3 regions of the Mesobacillus sp. genome follow, and region 1 is predicted to be linked to each of the others. Evidence: predicted binding sites of a transcription regulator. Region 1 holds the regulator's gene; each other region holds the start of a gene.

Region 1 (3,542 bases):
GCTTGGCTAATGCAAGTCTTGTTTTTTGGCCCCCGCTTAAAGTGGATATTTTTGTGGAATAATCAAAGGAATGAAAGTTCAGGCCATGCAAAACTGAACGGATGTCCGCTTCATACTGGTATCCGCCTTTTTCCTTAAACTGGACCTGCAGAATATCATATTCTTTTAGAACTCTGTCGTATTCTGTCTGGTTTGACAGGATGTCAGGATCCGACATTTTTTCCTCTAGCCGGCGAAGGTCCTTTTCCATGCTGTGAAGATGGGAAAAGACGCCAAGCATTTCGTCCCAGATGCTTTTCTCGGACTCCAGCCCAGTATTTTGTGCGAGATAACCGATGCTTGTACCCTTTGGACGGATGATTTCACCGCCATCATGGCTTTCATGTCCAGCGATGATTTTGAGGAGGGTCGATTTTCCAGCCCCATTGCGGCCAACAAGGGCAACACGGTCATTTGTCTGTATTTCAAACTTTATATTCGATAAAATAAGATCAGCAGCAAAATATTTTGAAAGCTGATTAACTTGTAATAATATCATTTTTTTCACCTCTATTGCCTTAGAGATAGTGTACCCCATTCAAATAGGCTCGGCAATATATGCGCCCCCTTCAAATGAAGGTTTGGCAAGGAATTTGTGAAGTTGGCAACAAAGTTCACACACAACTTTGTGAAAATAGTGTATTATTTTGTTTGAAAGGAGCTTGAACATGGCAGAGTTTACTCATTTTAATGAAGAAGGCAGGGCGAAAATGGTTGATGTCAGCGACAAACCTGAAACGGTTCGTACAGCGGTTGCCCATTCGAGCATCATTGTTAATGAAGATATATATGTAAGAATTACTGAAAATAAAATGAAAAAGGGCGATGTACTGGCTGTTGCCCAGGTTGCCGGCATCATGGCAGCAAAAAAAACGTCGGAAATCATTCCGATGTGCCATCCGCTTCCATTAACAGGGATTGACCTTTCGTTCGATTGGGAGCAAAATGAAAGTGACTATATTTTAAATATCACTGCATCTGTAAAAACAAAAGGGAACACCGGTGTAGAAATGGAAGCGTTAACAGCAGCTTCAGCATGTGCGCTGACTGTTTATGATATGTGCAAGGCCGTGGATAAAGGAATGGTGATCGGCAAGACATACCTCGTCGAAAAAACCGGCGGGAAGAACGGTGATTTTAAGAGAGAAGATAAGTTGATTTAAATCTAGAACAGGGTGGAGGATGGAGTATGACGAACGAGCCTATGAAAATTCCGCAGGCAACGGCAAAACGTTTGCCGCTGTACTACCGTTTCCTGCTGAACCTGCATTCATCTGGGAAGCAGCGGGTTTCATCAGCTGAGCTAAGTGAAGCGGTAAAGGTTGATTCTGCCACAATCAGAAGGGATTTTTCCTACTTTGGTGCGCTTGGCAAAAAAGGGTATGGATATAATGTGAATTATCTGCTTACCTTTTTCCGGAAGACACTTGATCAGGATGAGCTCACGAAAGTGGCGCTGATCGGGGTAGGTAATCTCGGTACAGCCTTTTTGAATTACAATTTTTCCAAGAACAATAATACGAAGATTGAAATTGCCTTTGATGTTGACCCGGATAAGGTTGGCACGAAGATTGGCGAAGTGCCGGTCTACCATATGGATGACCTTGATAAAAAGGTGGTCGAGGAAGGCGTGCAGGTTGCGATCCTGACTGTTCCGTCAGCTGTTGCCCAGCCGATTACCGATCGATTAGTCCAGGCAAATGTCAAAGGGATTTTGAACTTCACGCCTGCAAGACTGAATGTACCTTCATCCATCAGGATCCACCATATTGACCTGGCGGTAGAACTGCAATCATTAATTTATTTCCTTAAACATTATCCGACTGATGTCGAAACAGAAGCAGAAGAATTGTAAAAGAGATAGCCTCTTCGAGTGGAAGGGTTTAATTTATAGACAAAAGGGCCCGGAATTCCGGACCCTTTTTTGGTTTGAAGGACAGACATGAGTGTTGCTTTAGAATAATGAAATTCATTTGTACGATAACTGCAGTCTATGCCTCTTCAATCGAAGAGGCTATTTTTTTTGGATTTGTTTCAGTTTGAAATGGAACAGGATCATCCTGATGCCAGACCCGAAGTCGAAGGTAGCGAGCAGGACGAGCAGGTATGTGAAAAATCCCCAGCCAGTTTCATTGACATTCTGGATGGCGAAGTAGGTGAACAAGCTGCCTAACAAGATGTAGACAATGCCTGAAAATAAAGGAGATTGTCTCATTAATTAAAGTCCCCCAATAAAGCTTTGGATTTTTTCTGCTTCTCTTATCATTCTCTCAATGTCTTCTCTGAATACGGACTGAAGCAGGACAACGAATGTATTCATTGTAACATGGGCAATGATCGGTACGATGATTCGTTTTGTTTTTACATATAGGAAGGCAAAGGTAAAGCCCATCGCGGAATACAGGATGACATGCTCAGGCTCCATATGAGCAAGCGCAAAAATAACCGAACTGATCAATGCCGCAAAAAAGAAGTTCATTTTTTTATGAAGGCTGCCGAAGATGATTTTCCGGAAGACGATTTCCTCCAATATCGGACCGATGATTGAGCTCACAAGGATGACGACGGGGAAGCTTTCAATCAGGTTGATGATATCCTGGGTGTTCTCCGAGCCCATTTCAATACCGAGCATCTGTTCAATGCTTGCCGCGATGGACTGGGCCATCAATGCCAGGAACACACCGGCTATCGCCCAGGCTGCCGAACTTGCTGGCGAAGCCATTCCGCGTAAATCATCCTCCATCCTCTTTTCTTTTCGTAAAATAAGCAGCACGATGACCAGAGTTAGACTGAAACTGATCACAAGCCAGTAAGGAATCGAGAGTGTTTCCATCTCTTTCAGGCTTTTGCCCATTGCAGCTCCTACGAATGCTACAATCGGGAGGCCAACAAGGCTTGAAAGCTGCATGGCAATATAAATGATGATGATGTACCAATATTCCTTTTTCAATATGCTAATCTCCTTTAGGGCAAGTTCATAAGTTTATATACGATTCAATTCTATAAAGGTTCCGTTGTTACACTATCTCTCCATTTTACTAGCAGAGACCCTGAAAGTTCAAATTGCAGGTGCCTGGCTTAAAAAAACGGTTAAAGATCATGAGGCCGATGCATACTCTTTAAGGTGGACTTTTTTAGGGATGTCCGATCCCCTAAAAGCCTTGCTGCAAAATCGAAATAAATCGGGAAATAGCTGATTTTGTCGCGGTAATCCCGGCAGCTGGGGATTAATAAATTTTATAAAAAAAATTGGACTTCATGCTTGCAAAAAAAATGGAGATTCATTATTATATAAATTGTGTTAGCACTCTATCGAGGAGAGTGCTAATAAAATAATCTACATATAATTTGAGGAGGTTGTTTCACTTGATCAAGCCATTAGGTGATCGCATTATTATCGAGCTTGTTGAGTCTGAAGAAAAAACTGCAAGCGGTATCGTTTTACCCGACACAGCGAAAGAAAAACCTCAAGAAGGTAAAGTTGTAGCTGTGGGCACAGGCCG
Region 2 (3,542 bases), on a different contig from region 1:
GTCGGTGCATCAACACCGCCGTTGATGGTGCCGTATGTGAGCGGTGCCGGCCAGGCAGGGAAAATAAGGCTGGAGCTTTTGCAGGGTTCAGGCAAATGGAGCAGCGCACATAGCGAAGGTCTTGTATTCGCCGGTCTCGGCACGAAGGAAGAATTGAAGAATGTGAAGGACAAGCTTGTTTTGCTGGAACGAGGCAAGCTTACTTTTACCGAAAAGGCGAAGAATGCCATGGAGGCCGGCGCCATTGGCATGATCATTTATAACAATACGAAAGGCACCTTCTTTGGAAACCTGGAGGAGAGCCTGACTATCCCGGTTGCGGCCATCAGCAAGAAGGATGGCCTCGCTTTGAAAAAGCAGCTGGAAAAAGGGAATCTGCTGCTAAGGATTAATTTAATAGAAGAAAAAGATATCCTGGCCGATTTTAGCTCGCGCGGGCCGGTGACAGTCACCTGGGAAATCAAGCCTGACATTGTGGCCCCGGGAGTTGCGATCAACAGCACAATCCCCGGTGGATATTTGCTGCTTCAGGGAACAAGCATGGCAGCGCCTCATGTGGCGGGAGCGGCAGCGCTGATCAAGCAGGCCCATCCAGATTGGGGGCCATACGAGATCAAAGCAGCAATCATGAACACGGCCAAGCGAATTTCAGACAGGACAGGCAAAACTTATCGGACATATGAACAGGGTGCTGGCAGGATCCAGACTGAATCAGCAATCAAGACGGAAAGTCTCGTCATGCCTGGTTCGCTGCAATTCGGGAAATTCCAGCTGTCGGACGATAAGCACCGCCATACGGCCATGGTAGAAGTCAAAAATATAAGCAGCCATGCTAAAAGGTATTCATTTGACATTCCCAGGAAGGAATCTGGAATTGAGTGGGAGCTCCCATTAAGTTTTACCCTCGGTGCCAACGAATCGAAAAAACTGCAGCTGGCGATGAAGGTTTCTCCACAGCATTTGAAAAATAAGATCCACGATGGCAGCCTGCTGCTGGATGATGGGAAAAATAAAATCACGATACCGTATTTGTATGTGTTGGAGGAGCCGGATTATCCACGGGTCATGGGCTTTGATTTTGCTCCTGCTGATAGCGGGAATGCCTACCGGTATGAGGTCTATCTCCCGGGTGGCGCTGAAGAGTTCGGCATCGCGCTCTTTGATCCTGATCAGTATCGTTTCATCGGTTACCTTGATTGGGGCCGGAAGCTGAAGAAAGGGATGGCAGGCAAGGAAATCCCTCTCGAAAAATTGCCGGAGGACGGCGTGTATTTGGCAAAAGTTTTCGCAAAAAAAGCAGGGCGTGAAAGCACGATTGAAACTTTTATCGTGATTGATAAGCAGCAGGCAGCAAACATGGCCGGCGGGGAATGATTCCTGCCGGCTTTATTTGGATTGGATATCCATTTTGTCTATGGGAAATTAGAAAATGAACGGGAATTTTTCCAGTCAAAAAAAATAATTCTAATATAGGGTTATTGGTATTTGAAGTTCAGTGAAAACTTTGTGAATTTTTTCACCCCAATGGATTGACATTGACATTTGCCTATTGTATGCTTACTTAGGGCATAAAATGATAAGGTTTTCAATGTTGATTTGCAAGCTTTTTTAAATGAAAGATATTGTTTTTTCAGAAAATATTTTTCATCCCCCTGATCGTCCATTCTCAAAAGTGAGGATGCGTTTTTATGCGCCGAAACAACCGCCACCCATATAAAGCGATGGCACTCATGTCCGCTATACTATCTCAATTGGTAGGCTCCATTTTAATTGGCATTTTTTCCGGCAGATGGCTCGACCGTACCCTTGGTACAGACCCGCTTTTCTTAATATTCGGATTGCTGATCGGATTGGCGGCAGGTGTGTATGCCATGCTTCGCCTCGTCCAACACTTCTTCTCAGGAGACTAGCCATAAATGGAAATCAAGGATATGTTCCAACGTCATCGAAAATACATATTTACCTTGCTATCACTGTATGTACTCGGGTATGGCTTTACAAGCTATCAATCTGAATTTGCTGGATTGATATTCGGTACAAGCCTGAGCCTTTTTAATTTGTGGCAGCTTGCAAGGAAAATGGACCGCTTTGGGGACTCGGTTTTGCAGGGGAAGAAGGTGCGTTCACTTGGGTTCATCTCGAGGCTCGCAACCGGAGCACTTGTAGTCATCATCGCGATGGAATATCCGGAGCGTATAAGTCTTATTTTTTCCGTATTGGGATTAATGACATCCTATATTGTCATTATGATAGATTTTTTTGTCCAGTCTTTTCATAAACGTAACTAGCGGGGAAGAGAGGTGAATTAACGGATGCATCATGAAGCTCCATTATTACATTTATTTGGGCTTACTTTTAACTTGGCAAACATGCTGATGATCACAGTAGCAAGTGCTATCGTTTTCATCGTTGCAGTACTTTCAACTCGCAATCTAGCGATGAAACCGACAGGGATCCAGAACTTTTTTGAATGGGTGATGGATTTCGTAAAAGGAATTATCAACAGTGCGATGGACTGGAAGGACGGGGGAAGATTCCACGTGCTTGGAATTACATTGATGATGTACGTCTTTGTTTCCAACATGCTAGGACTTCCATTCTCAATCGTATATGACGGTGTGCTTTGGTGGAAATCGCCAACGGCTGACCCAGTCATCACTCTGACTCTTGCAGTCATGGTTGTAGGGCTATCCCACTACTATGGTGTCAAGCTGAAGGGTACTGCTGAATACGGGAAGGAATTCTTCAAACCATTCTGGTTTATGTTCCCGATCAAAATCATTGAAGAGTTCGCAAATACGCTTACTCTTGGTCTCCGTCTTTACGGAAACATTTACGCGGGTGAAATTCTTCTTTCCCTGCTAGCTGCCGGTCTTGCAACTGGCGTAGGCGGACACTTGGCCGCTATCGTTCCAATGCTCGCCTGGCAAGGATTCTCGATTTTCGTCGGCGGAATCCAGGCGTTTATCTTCACAATGTTAACGATGGTTTATCTCTCCCATAAAGTGAGCCATGACCATTAATATATACCTGTTCATTTATTGGACAAAACTTTTTAAAAAATTATTTTTTCATACATTAAAGGAGGAAACAAAATAATGGGTCTTTTAGCAGCAGCAATCGCAATCGGTTTGGCAGCACTTGGTGCAGGTATTGGTAACGGTCTTATCGTATCACGTACAGTAGAAGGTATGGCTCGTCAGCCAGAAGCTAAAGGTATGCTTCAAACTACAATGTTCATCGGGGTTGCGTTAGTCGAAGCGATTCCTATCATCGCTGTAGTTATCGCGTTCATGGTTATTGGTGGTTAATAAGCGTTATTCATATTGAAATAGTAATGGCGAAGATCATTCCGCGCGAACCTTCGCCATTCTATTATGTAAGCTCTTTTCAGTAACTGAAAAGAGCCAATAACTAAGTATTAAAACATTCGTTTTATATAAAAAAGGGGCAAGCCTCAGTTCTTATGAACGGGGAGCCCGGGCGCAAAGCGTCTCGATGTTGGACCTTTTTATCACGGCACACAACTCTTGAAGGGAGTG
Region 3 (3,542 bases), on a different contig from region 1:
GAGGCCCAGCCAGGACAAATGATTGCATTCGTTGGTCCGAGCGGCGGCGGCAAAACGACGATGTTTGGCTTGCTTGAACGCTTTTACGAGCCGACTGCCGGTGAAATCAAAATTGGCGGCACACCGATTCATCAGCTGTCGCTTGATTCATGGCGCAGCCAGATTGGCTATGTGCCGCAGGAAAGCGCGATGATGGCCGGAACCATCCGCGAGAATTTGTATTATGGCCTTGAGGACGGCGATAAGATTCCCGACGAACGCCTGTGGGAGGTTGCGAAAATGGCTTACGCCGACCAATTCATCGCTGACTTTCCGAAGGGGCTCGATACCGAGGTCGGCGAGCGGGGAGTCAAGCTTTCCGGCGGCCAGAGGCAGAGAATCGCCATCGCGCGTGCCTTCCTCCGTGATCCGAAAATCCTGATGATGGACGAAGCGACCGCCAGCCTTGACAGCCAATCAGAAGGCATCGTCCAGGAAGCGCTCACCCGCCTGATGGAAGGCCGTACCACTTTCGTCATCGCCCACCGGCTTTCCACAATCGTCGATGCCGATAAAATCGTATTTATCGAGAAAGGCAGAGTCACTGGGGTCGGCACACATAGCGAGTTGGTTCACTCACACGCACTGTATCGGGAATTTGCTGAGCAGCAACTGGCCAATTCATAGAAATATAAGAGGTCCGTTCACCTAAAACACGAACGGACCTTTTTTGCTATTTTACAAACTGACAATGCCAACGACTATTTTAAATTTCCTGCGATCCTTTTTACCTTTTTTGCTGCCTTCGGACGAATCCCAGATAAAAACCCTTCTGCCAATCCAAAGCCTTACATATATAGATTTGAATTGAATTGGGCCTTTGATGCCCTCTCTTCATATTCCGTTCCGTCCTCCAGCTCCGTCTCCGTCCTAATGAGCCAGTTGTTGCCAATCCCAAACTCTATGTATTTCACAAGTAACAAACCCCTTAATCAAATTATTATCTATTATTCCATCTTCTTACCGATTTCTCCTTCAGCACCTGGGGTGTGGCTCCAAGACAGTAACGCGTTAAAGCACCAGGGGTCTGACCCTCGGTGCGGTGATGCGGTAAAGCGTCTACATGCTCATTTTTTTGATTTGCACGGTTTTGAGTTCTTGCTGGGCGGGTTTCTTTTTAAGAGCGAACCAATAGGCCATTGCGACAAAAATGCTTCCTCCTACTGCATTACCTAAAAAGACGGGGACAAAATTATGTAAAAACTCGATCCAGCTTAGGTGCCCGGAGAAGATGGCAGCGGGGATGACGAACATATTCGCGACCACGTGCTGGAAGCCAATCGCAACAAAGGTCATCGTCGGAAACCAGATGCCGAGAATCTTGCCGCCCATGTCCTGGGCACCGTAGGAAAGCCATACGGCAGCCGCTACCAGCCAGTTGCAGCCAATCCCCGAGAGAAAAGCCTGAAGGAATGTCGCTTCCACTTTATGTTCCGCGATGCTGACTGTCTTCTCGAGAAAAACCCCTGTCTCAGTGAGGCCCGTTAAATGCCCAAAAAAATACGCGATGAAGATGGCTCCGAGGAAATTGCTGAAGGCAATCAAAATCCAGTTTTTCAGCACCATCCGCAAAGTAATTTTATGCGCGAATCCAGCCAGAGGCACCGCCATCATATTCCCAGTCAAAAGTTCTCCTCCTGCCAGAAGGGTTAGGATCAATCCGATTGGGAAAATGGAAGCCCCAATCAAACCACTCAAACCTTCAAGCGGCCCTGTCAGCGGTGCGGTTACCCGAATATAGAGCAAGTAACCCAGCGCGATGAATGCCCCTGCCTGAAAGCCAAGGATCAAGGTTTTCAGCAGCGGGTACGACGTTTTCTTCGTACCCGTTTGAATCGTCATCTCCATGATTTCTTCCGATTTGTAATATGACATGGCTATCATCCTTTAGTTTTACAATTTGTGATGTTTTTCACATACATCTCTTTCATCATTGTACCTCATAACCCTTCTTCCCCTCTGTGAACATTTCTTTACGTTTTCTAAGGCGATACACGAAAAGCGAGACTTTAACACATTAAAGCGGTGGGGGTCTGACCCCCACCGCTTTAATGCGTTGCAGTAATCTCATATGAAAATTATTTCTTCTGTAGCACGGTAGTCTCTTGGGGTTAATCCGACGTATTTTTTGAAGGTGCCGCTGAAGTAGTTTGGTGTGTTGTAGCCTAGTTCTTCGGCTATAGTTTCAATAGTATGGTCTGTATGCCTTAACAGCCACACTGCCCGCTGCATCCGGACAAAGGTGACGTATTCTACAAAATTACGGCCTGTCTCCTGTTTAAAGATTCGGCTGAAATAGGGAACGCTGAGATTAATCTGGTCTGCTACCTGTTTTATAGAAAGATCTTCGGTGCAATATTGCGCAATATATTCTGTACACTTCAGAATCTGGGAATCCTTTGTGATCTCCTCATAATAACGAAGCGATAGCCTTTCATATGGCGAAGTCCGCCTGGCTTTGCAGCCTTCCTTGTATGAATGGTGAAGCATCAACGGTTCGCGATAGACAGAACCAACTCCCATATACAAGTGGATTCCGTATTCCCTTTTCAGCTCATCAATCGCACTCAAAATCCCGTCCTCTCCTTCTTTCCAGTGTTTCAAAGAACCGTATTCCACAGGAATCTGGAGCAGCATCAGCAAATGCTTGCGATAGGAAAGAAAGGAAATCGGATAGCCTTGAAATTTCGTTCTTAAAAAATCCTGAATGACATTAGGTGCTTGCCAGCCCTCCTGTTCCCTATTCCCAGGGCAGAGGATAAAGCCCTGGATAAAGCAAACCACGTTTGGCATTGAGTGCCCGGCAAGAAAATAGTGAGACTGAAGCAGCTCATCCTCTGACTTCACCTCACCACCCAGAAGCCGCCGAATAAAAGCCTCCTGAAAATGCGGGGAAGTAAGATCCTTCGCCTGCTCCCCTTGGATTTGGCTGTAAAATTCATCACTTTCCATGAAGCTTGCATTCTCAGTATCAAGTTCATCTATTGCCCGTTTCAAGGTGCGAATAAATATATGCTTTTTCACCGATTTAACCAGAAGGTATGTAAGCTTGAATTCAATCGCAAGCGGAGATGTGTGCAATAAAGACGGATCAAGCAGCGGAATGATCCGGCAGCCTCCATTCCGTTTCCGGAATCTATGTATTTTTACCCAGTCATGCCATTTGCTAACTTCTAAAATCGCCATATCAGCATGAGTGCTGTCAGCTTCATCTTCTGCCAGCTGGCACATCTCGCTGAATTCTTCAATTACCCAGTCTGTCAGCTTTTTCAGCTCCTTTTCATCGTCGACTGCAAGTCTGATAGAATACATCTTCTCCCCCCTCCTTTTCAAAGAAACAAATTTTTCAAGTTACATCCTTATACAATTTAAGGTATAAAAATTTATAGTATATTAAATATTTGTATATTTCTGATAATTTATTGTAAGGTATTCGCTTTCTCTGTATCGTACAATCAACTCTATAATATCACGGCTCGCCTGAAGGAGGGAATGAGGAAGCG

The links. Region 1 encodes Rex, which represses fermentation and respiration genes when NADH is low (regulators of the CRP and FNR family bind a similar motif). Its sites were predicted from a motif close to TTGTGAAATATTTCACAA; they were not measured.
Region 2: a site for Rex is predicted at 1,505-1,522, ahead of AC3EBE_RS23195 (AtpZ/AtpI family protein). Genes of this name have one in related genera too.
Region 3: a site for Rex is predicted at 1,940-1,957, ahead of AC3EBE_RS04170 (formate/nitrite transporter family protein). Genes of this name have one in related genera too.

The regions. Positions count from the first base shown of each region.
Region 1 is NZ_JBYNSB010000028.1:5,456-8,997, forward strand. Features, by position in the region: gene AC3EBE_RS10915 (ABC-F family ATP-binding cassette domain-containing protein) at 1-538, opposite strand, end outside; gene moaC (cyclic pyranopterin monophosphate synthase MoaC) at 708-1,202, shown strand; gene AC3EBE_RS10925 (redox-sensing transcriptional repressor Rex) at 1,229-1,894, shown strand; gene AC3EBE_RS10930 (YdiK family protein) at 2,054-2,254, opposite strand; gene AC3EBE_RS10935 (CPBP family intramembrane glutamic endopeptidase) at 2,258-2,989, opposite strand; gene groES (co-chaperone GroES) at 3,406-3,542, shown strand, end outside.
Region 2 is NZ_JBYNSB010000061.1:196,627-200,168, reverse strand. Features, by position in the region: gene AC3EBE_RS23200 (S8 family serine peptidase) at 1-1,374, shown strand, start outside; gene AC3EBE_RS23195 (AtpZ/AtpI family protein) at 1,689-1,910, shown strand; gene AC3EBE_RS23190 (ATP synthase subunit I) at 1,917-2,288, shown strand; gene atpB (F0F1 ATP synthase subunit A) at 2,313-3,023, shown strand; gene atpE (F0F1 ATP synthase subunit C) at 3,099-3,311, shown strand.
Region 3 is NZ_JBYNSB010000012.1:320,560-324,101, forward strand. Features, by position in the region: gene AC3EBE_RS04160 (ABC transporter ATP-binding protein) at 1-666, shown strand, start outside; partial or broken gene AC3EBE_RS04165 (DUF3977 family protein) at 784-953, opposite strand; gene AC3EBE_RS04170 (formate/nitrite transporter family protein) at 1,099-1,914, opposite strand; gene AC3EBE_RS04175 (helix-turn-helix transcriptional regulator) at 2,107-3,351, opposite strand.